DNA from 2 places in the Parageobacillus sp. KH3-4 genome. Region 2 is predicted to be linked to the other one. Evidence: a T-box and tRNA genes for the amino acid it is inferred to sense, from the RefSeq annotation. Region 2 holds a T-box; the other holds one or more tRNA genes.
What was found. The T-box of region 2 lies ahead of ileS (isoleucine--tRNA ligase). A T-box ahead of a tRNA ligase gene usually reads a tRNA of that ligase, here a tRNA-Ile.
Positions count from the first base shown of each region.

Region 1: it encodes a tRNA-Ile, which carries the amino acid that the T-box ahead of ileS (isoleucine--tRNA ligase) is inferred to sense. The anticodon was not compared.

Region 1 is NZ_AP025627.1:30,373-34,798, reverse strand. Features, by position in the region: rRNA gene MWM02_RS00165 (23S ribosomal RNA) at 1-2,540, opposite strand, end outside; tRNA gene MWM02_RS00160 (tRNA-Ala) at 2,674-2,749, opposite strand; tRNA gene MWM02_RS00155 (tRNA-Ile) at 2,760-2,833, opposite strand; rRNA gene MWM02_RS00150 (16S ribosomal RNA) at 2,956-4,426, opposite strand, start outside.
Region 2 is NZ_AP025627.1:2,702,027-2,706,452, forward strand. Features, by position in the region: gene ileS (isoleucine--tRNA ligase) at 1-2,112, opposite strand, end outside; T-box leader at 2,218-2,435, opposite strand; gene MWM02_RS13585 (DivIVA domain-containing protein) at 2,482-2,994, opposite strand; gene MWM02_RS13590 (YlmH family RNA-binding protein) at 3,070-3,843, opposite strand; gene MWM02_RS13595 (YggT family protein) at 3,893-4,162, opposite strand; gene MWM02_RS13600 (cell division protein SepF) at 4,169-4,426, opposite strand, start outside.

The DNA.
Region 1 (4,426 bases), 1.1 Mb from region 2:
CATCGAGGTGCCAAACCTCCCCGTCGATGTGGACTCTTGGGGGAGATCAGCCTGTTATCCCCGGGGTAGCTTTTATCCGTTGAGCGATGGCCCTTCCATACGGAACCACCGGATCACTAAGCCCGACTTTCGTCCCTGCTCGACCTGTCCGTCTCGCAGTCAAGCTCCCTTCTGCCTTTGCACTCTCCGAATGATTTCCAACCATTCTGAGGGAACCTTTGGGCGCCTCCGTTACCTTTTGGGAGGCGACCGCCCCAGTCAAACTGCCCACCTGACACTGTCTCCCACCCCGATAAGGGGTGCGGGTTAGAATTTCAATACCGCCAGGGTGGTATCCCACCGCCGCCTCCACCGAAGCTGGCGCTCCGGCTTCCCAGGCTCCCACCTATCCTGTACAAGCGATACCAAAATTCCATATCAGGCTGCAGTAAAGCTCCACGGGGTCTTTCCGTCCTGTCGCGGGTAACCTGCATCTTCACAGGTAGTATGATTTCACCGGGTCTCTCGTTGAGACAGTGCCCAAGTCGTTACACCTTTCGTGCGGGTCGGAACTTACCCGACAAGGAATTTCGCTACCTTAGGACCGTTATAGTTACGGCCGCCGTTTACTGGGGCTTCGGTTCGCACCTTCAGCCTTGCGGCTTAAGCGCTCCCCTTAACCTTCCAGCACCGGGCAGGTGTCAGCCCCTATACTTCGCCTTTCGGCTTCGCAGAGACCTGTGTTTTTGATAAACAGTCGCTTGGGCCTTTTCACTGCGGCTCCCTCGGGCTTGAGACCCAAGAGAGCACCCCTTCTCCCGAAGTTACGGGGTCATTTTGCCGAGTTCCTTAACGAGAGTTCTCCCGCGCACCTTAGGATTCTCTCCTCGCCTACCTGTGTCGGTTTGCGGTACGGGCACCTCCCACCTCGCTAGAGGCTTTTCTTGGCAGTGTAGGATCGGGGACTTCGGGACCAAAGGTCCCTTCGCCATCACGGCTCCGCCTTGTTGCCAGACGGATTTGCCTATCTGGCGGCCTAACCGCTTGGACAGGCTATTCCAGCAGCCTGCTCGCCCTACCTTCCTGCGTCCCCCCATCGCTCAAACGGTGAGGAGGTGGTACAGGAATCTCGACCTGTTGCCCATCACCTACGCCTTTCGGCCTCGGCTTAGGTCCCGACTAACCCTGAGCGGACGAACCTTCCTCAGGAACCCTTAGGCTTTCGGTGCAGAGGATTCTCACCTCTGTTTTCGCTACTCACACCGGCATTCTCACTTCTAAGCGCTCCACGAGTCCTTCCGGTCTCGCTTCGGCGCACTTAGAACGCTCCCCTACCGATGACCATCGGTCATCCCACAGCTTCGGTGGTACGTTTAGCCCCGGTACATTTTCGGCGCAGAGTCACTCGACCAGTGAGCTATTACGCACTCTTTAAATGATGGCTGCTTCTAAGCCAACATCCTGGTTGTCTGGGCAACTCCACATCCTTTTCCACTTAACGTACACTTAGGGACCTTAGCTGGTGGTCTGGGCTGTTTCCCTCTCGACTACGGATCTTATCACTCGTAGTCTGACTCCCAAGGATAAGTCGTTGGCATTCGGAGTTTGACTGAGTTCGGTAACCCGATGAGGGCCCCTAGCTCAATCAGTGCTCTACCTCCAAGACTCTTCCCTTGAGGCTAGCCCTAAAGCTATTTCGGGGAGAACCAGCTATCTCCAGGTTCGATTGGCATTTCACCCCTACCCACACCTCATCCCCGCACTTTTCAACGTGCGTGGGTTCGGGCCTCCAGTAGGTGTTACCCTACCTTCACCCTGGGCATGGGTAGATCACCTGGTTTCGGGTCTACGACGACGTACTACGCGCCCTATTCAGACTCGCTTTCGCTGCGGCTCCGTCTTTTCGACTTAACCTCGCACGTCATCGTAACTCGCCGGTTCATTCTACAAAAGGCACGCCATCACCCATCAACGGGCTCTGACTACTTGTAGGCACACGGTTTCAGGTTCTCTTTCACTCCCCTTCCGGGGTGCTTTTCACCTTTCCCTCACGGTACTGGTTCACTATCGGTCACTAGGGAGTATTTAGCCTTGGGAGATGGTCCTCCCTGCTTCCGACGGGATTCCCCGTGTCCCGTCGTACTCAGGAGCCACTCGGGAGGGAACGAAGTTTCGACTACAGGGCTGTCACCTTCTCTGGCGGGCCTTTCCAGACCGCTTCGTCTACCCCGTTCCTTTGTCACTCCCATCTGAGTGGTCCTACAACCCCAAGAGGCAAGCCTCTTGGTTTGGGCTGTTCCCGTTTCGCTCGCCGCTACTCAGGGAATCGCGGTTGCTTTCTTCTCCTCCGGGTACTGAGATGTTTCAGTTCCCCGGGTGTGCCCTCCATACCCTATGGATTCAGGTATGGATACTGCCCCATTACGGGCAGTGGGTTCCCCCATTCGGACATCTCCGGATCAACGCTTGCTTACAGCTCCCCGAAGCGTTTCGGCGTTTGCCCCGTCCTTCATCGGCTCCTAGTGCCAAGGCATCCACCGTGCGCCCTTTCTAACTTAACCATGCGAAACCCGGCTTTATCTTCGCCGCCTTCGCTTCCCGGCTTCTTCCTTTCGGTTATCTAGTTTTCAAGGAACCAATTGATTTCTCCTGCATCCGTTCATAGACGCAGGCGCAAAATGTTTTTTCACTAAATGGTGGAGCCTATCGGGATCGAACCGATGACCTCCTGCGTGCAAAGCAGGCGCTCTCCCAGCTGAGCTAAGGCCCCATACATCAAATGGGCCTAAGTGGACTTGAACCACCGACCTCACGCTTATCAGGCGTGCGCTCTAACCAGCTGAGCTATAGGCCCATCATATCATATTAAATTCTTAAAAATTCCTTCAAAACTAAACAAAACGACAAGCGTCATTGTAACTGATTTTCATCTCATTGTCAATAGGCAGTCGCCTTTGCTTTTCGTGTCATCCTTAGAAAGGAGGTGATCCAGCCGCACCTTCCGGTACGGCTACCTTGTTACGACTTCACCCCAATCACTTGCCCCACCTTCGGCGGCTGGCTCCCTTGCGGGTTACCTCACCGACTTCGGGTGTTGCAAGCTCTCGTGGTGTGACGGGCGGTGTGTACAAGGCCCGGGAACGTATTCACCGCGGCATGCTGATCCGCGATTACTAGCGATTCCGGCTTCATGCAGGCGAGTTGCAGCCTGCAATCCGAACTGAGAGCGGCTTTTTGGGATTCGCTCCCCCTCGCGGGTTCGCAGCCCTTTGTACCGCCCATTGTAGCACGTGTGTAGCCCAGGTCATAAGGGGCATGATGATTTGACGTCATCCCCACCTTCCTCCGGTTTGTCACCGGCAGTCCCCCTAGAGTGCCCAACTGAATGCTGGCAACTAGGGGCGAGGGTTGCGCTCGTTGCGGGACTTAACCCAACATCTCACGACACGAGCTGACGACAACCATGCACCACCTGTCACCCTGTCCTCCCGAAGGGAGGAACGCCCTGTCTCCAGGGTTGTCAGGGGATGTCAAGACCTGGTAAGGTTCTTCGCGTTGCTTCGAATTAAACCACATGCTCCACCGCTTGTGCGGGCCCCCGTCAATTCCTTTGAGTTTCAGCCTTGCGGCCGTACTCCCCAGGCGGAGTGCTTAACGCGTTAGCTACAGCACTAAAGGGCTAACCCCTCTAACACTTAGCACTCATCGTTTACGGCGTGGACTACCAGGGTATCTAATCCTGTTTGCTCCCCACGCTTTCGCGCCTCAGCGTCAGTTACAGACCAGAGAGCCGCCTTCGCCACTGGTGTTCCTCCACATCTCTACGCATTTCACCGCTACACGTGGAATTCCGCTCTCCTCTTCTGCACTCAAGTCCCCCAGTTTCCAATGACCCTCCACGGTTAAGCCGTGGGCTTTCACATCAGACTTAAGGGACCGCCTGCGCGCGCTTTACGCCCAATAATTCCGGACAACGCTCGCCCCCTACGTATTACCGCGGCTGCTGGCACGTAGTTAGCCGGGGCTTTCTCGTTAGGTACCGTCACCGTACCGCCCTGTTCGAACGGCACTTCTTCTTCCCTAACAACAGAGCTTTACGATCCGAAGACCTTCTTCGCTCACGCGGCGTCGCTCCGTCAGACTTTCGTCCATTGCGGAAGATTCCCTACTGCTGCCTCCCGTAGGAGTCTGGGCCGTGTCTCAGTCCCAGTGTGGCCGGTCACCCTCTCAGGCCGGCTACGCATCGTCGCCTTGGTGAGCCGTTACCTCACCAACTAGCTAATGCGCCGCGGGCCCATCCGTAAGTGGCAGCCGAAGCCGCCTTTCAACCGAAGACCATGCGGTCTTCGGTGTTATCCGGTATTAGCTCCGGTTTCCCGGAGTTATCCCGGTCTTACGGGCAGGTTACCCACGTGTTACTCACCCGTCCGCCGCTAACCAAGCGGAA
Region 2 (4,426 bases):
GTGATAAATGGACGCGAAATCGTACGTTTCATAAGCGTGTTTTACTTTTTCAATCAAACGGTTTAGTTTTACGAGCATGTAGCGGTCGACTTCGCGCAATTCGTTAACTGGAACCGCATCTGTCTCTGGGTTAAAGTCGAACAAGTTTCCAAGCATAAATCGGAATGTATTGCGGATTTTCCGATATACTTCCGCGACTTGTTTTAAAATGCTGTCGGAAATGCGAACGTCCGCTTGATAATCGACGGAAGCCACCCATAAGCGCAAAATGTCGGCGCCGAGCTGTTCCATCACCTTCGCCGGCACGACGACATTGCCGAGCGATTTGCTCATTTTCCGGCCTTCTCCATCAAGGACAAATCCGTGGCTCAATACCGCTTTATACGGCGCTTTTCCGGTAACAGCGACGGCGGTTGAAAGCGAGGAGTTAAACCAGCCGCGATATTGGTCGGAACCTTCTAAATATAAATCAGCCGGACGGCGTAAATCGTCGCGTTCTACGAGCACTGCCTGATGGGAAGATCCGGAATCAAACCATACGTCCATAATGTCTGTTTCTTTCGTGAAAATGCCGTTCGGGCTCGATGGGTGTGTAAATCCTTCCGGCAATAAGTCTTTCGCCTCGCGCTCAAACCAAACGTTCGAGCCGTATTGACGGAACAAGTTAGACACATGTTCAATCGTTTCGTCCGTAATAATCGGTTCGCCGTTTTCCCCATAAAAGACTGGGATCGGTACCCCCCACGCGCGCTGGCGGGAAATGCACCAGTCGCCGCGGTCGCGGATCATATTATGGATGCGGATTTCGCCCCATTCCGGAATCCATTTTGTTTCTTTAATGGCTTGGAGCAGTTCGCCACGAATTTTATCGATCGATGCAAACCATTGTGTCGTAGCGCGGAAAATCGTCGGCTTTTTCGTGCGCCAGTCATGCGGATACGAGTGAGTGATAAAACCAAGCTTCAAAAGCGCGCCGACTTCTTCTAGCTTTTTCGTAATCGCTTTGTTCGCTTCATCGTAAAACATTCCTTCAAAGCCTGGTGCTTCGCTTGTCATATAGCCGCGTTCATCGACTGGACACAACACATCCAAGCCGTATTTTTGTCCGACAATAAAGTCGTCCTCCCCGTGTCCAGGCGCGGTATGAACGCATCCTGTTCCGGCGTCTGTCGTAACATGTTCGCCGCAAACAACTAAAGAATCGCGGTCATAAAACGGATGTTTTGCCACAACGTATTCTAAGTCTTTTCCTTTGATCGTTTTCACAACTGTTACGTCGTCCCAGCCGATTTCTTTCGCAACAGATTCTAATAACGCAGCCGCAACGACATATTTAGCACCATTTGTTTCAACAACTTGATAATCAAGGTCTGGATGGACGGCAATCGCCAAGTTCGCCGGAATCGTCCACGGTGTTGTCGTCCAGATCACGATTTTTTCGTCCCCGTCAAGCACTCCTTTCCCGTCCTTCACTGGGAATGCGACATAAATGGAAGGTGAACGTTTATCTTTATACTCAATTTCCGCTTCCGCCAATGCCGATTCGCTCGATGGGGACCAATATACCGGCTTCAGGCCTTTATAAATCAGCCCTTTTTTCGCCATCTCGCCAAACACTTTAATTTGTTGCGCCTCATATTCACGTTTCAGCGTAATATACGGGTTTTCCCAATCGCCGCGCACGCCAAGGCGCTTAAATTGCTCGCGCTGGTTATTGATTTGTTCATACGCGTATTGTTCACAAAGCTTTCGAAATTCCGCGACGCTCATCGATTTTCGGTCAACGCCTTTTTTCGCGAGCGCGGTTTCGATCGGAAGGCCATGCGTATCCCATCCAGGAACGTATGGAGCGCAATAACCGCTCATTGATTTATAGCGGACGATGATATCTTTTAAAATTTTGTTTAACGCGTGCCCCATATGAATGTCGCCGTTCGCATACGGCGGTCCGTCATGCAGCACAAACAGCGGGCGGCCTTTTGTCCGTTCTTGCACTTTGCGATAAATGTCCATTTCTTCCCATTTTTTTTGAATTTGCGGCTCGCGCTTCGGCAAGTTTCCGCGCATTGGAAATTCAGTGCGTGGCATTAACAGCGTTTCTTTATAATCCATGCTCATTCCTCCCATCCTTTTTTATTCATAAATGGAATAGACAAATTTTTTAACAAAAAATGAAAATTGAGAGACAGCAAAAACGTAAAAAACCGCTCTCTCCCAAAAAGGGACGAGAACGGTCTCGCGGTACCACCCTTATTGGCTATGTATGCCATAGCCCACTCTGCATTCGTAACGTGAATGACTCGCCATTGCCTACTCTTTCGTTCAGCATGGAACTCCAGGGTGATCTTCACTCTTTCGCTTATGCCAGGCTTCCACCATCCCCGGCTCGCTGAAATAAGCGGTGAAAGAGCTACTGTCCCCTTCATCGTTAACAGCTATGTTCATTTTATTCGATATTATATGCAAAAGATCCGGCTGTCGTCAAGATTGAGAGAGCTCTTCCTTTTCCTCTGTTTCCACGTTAGGCGCTTCATATTCCATTAAATCATCCCAATCGCTGTTATTCAACATTTCTAGCTGCGCCTCAACGAGCATGCGAAAACGCGTGCGAAACACTTTCGATTGCCGCTTTAACTCTTCGATTTCGAGAGCGATTTTCCGCGATTTCGCGAGCGCTTCGCTGATGATGCGCTCCGCGTTTTTCTCCGCTTCCTTAATGATCAGCTTTGCCTCTTTTTGCGCGTTCCGCTTCACTTCTTCCGCCGTTTCTTGGGCGACTAAAATCGATTTGTTTAATGTTTCTTCAATATTCGTAAAGTAATTTAGCTTTTCTGTCAATTCCGCTACCTTTTCCTCCAGCTGCTTTTTTTCGCGAATCACCATTTCATAATCTTTAATAACTTGATCAAGAAATTCGTTCACTTCATCTTCATCATAGCCACGAAAACCTCGGCTAAATTCTTTATTATGAATATCTAATGGCGTTAAAGGCACAATGGCCACCTCCGTCTGCATAATTCCTTTTCCATATCATTCGACATTTTTCTATTAATTCCTGCAGTCATTTGATTATTTTTGGATTCCAACGCGAATGCGCCACCTATCCTTTTTTGTTTTTCCGTCAATCGCTATAATTTTGCAGCGTCCAAACCCGCGCGCGGAAAGAACGTCTCCCTGTCGGCATTCAAAATGTGCATGCTCGACGATTTTCCAATTAACTTTTACAAATCCATTTTCAATGAATGACTGAATTTTTTGCCGCGATGCATGAAACGCTTGTGATAATATCGCATCTAGCCTTAATGACGAAACGGTAATCGTTGTATCTCGCCAATTTTCTTCTAATTCGATTATGTCCGTCAACGGCTTTTTTTCTATAGAAACATTCGCTTTGCCAATCGCGTGCAAATGCAAACGAATATAGTCAGCCACTTCGTTTGCTGCCAAAAATTGAATTTGCTCATCTTTCATTAAAATATCACCAAATTTGCCGCGCCTCAACCCGAGCGACATGAGCGCCCCTAGCACTTGGCGATGCCCGATCGTTACAAACTTGCTCGGATAACGGATCTCAAATAAAGCAATTTCATAATCTTCTTCCGAAGGTTGAAAATACGGCGGATATAATAGCGCCCGCTTGCGTTCCGTAAACGGCGCTCCGCCAAAAAATGAAAAATGCACTTCCTCGTCACGGCCAATGACGCTTTGCACAATTTGCTGCTCGCGTGGATCTAAAAAATCGGTAAGCTTCGGCGCGTATTGTCTCTTTACCGTTTCCTGCCACTCTAATACTTGATCAATAAAATGATGTTCTTCTTTGCGAAAATGCTGATATATTTCCATCGCTTACACCTAACTTTCATGAAAGAAAGGAACCCTAATAACGGATTCCTTACACTAAATTGAACATATCAAAAAGAGCGTACAATCCTTTTGTCGCAAAGCGAAGCACTAAAAAGGCGACAATCGGAGAAACGTCAATCATTCCGATTGGCGGAATAATGCGGCGAAACGGTTCTAAATACGGCTCACAAATCGCTGCCAGCATCTGCCCGATTTTCGTATCACGCGCATTGGGAAACCATGACATCAAAATGTAAATAATGAGCGCATACGTATAAATTTGAATCAATGTCGTCAAAAACCATAGCAAACTATCCATAAACCATTACCACCTCTTCATTGGCGTATCAACGTCACTGTCGATGGAAATCGAACCAGTCACGTCTACGTTATCTGGAGTGCACAAAAAAATTTTCGTGCCAACTTGCTGAATATCTCCTCCAATCGCGTATACGGTACCGCTTAAAAAATCGACGATGCGTTTCGCTTGGTCATGTTGAATTCGTTGCAAATTCACAACTACTGCGCGGCGATTTTTTAGATGGTCAGCGATTTCTTGCGCTTCCGCATACGCTCTTGGTTC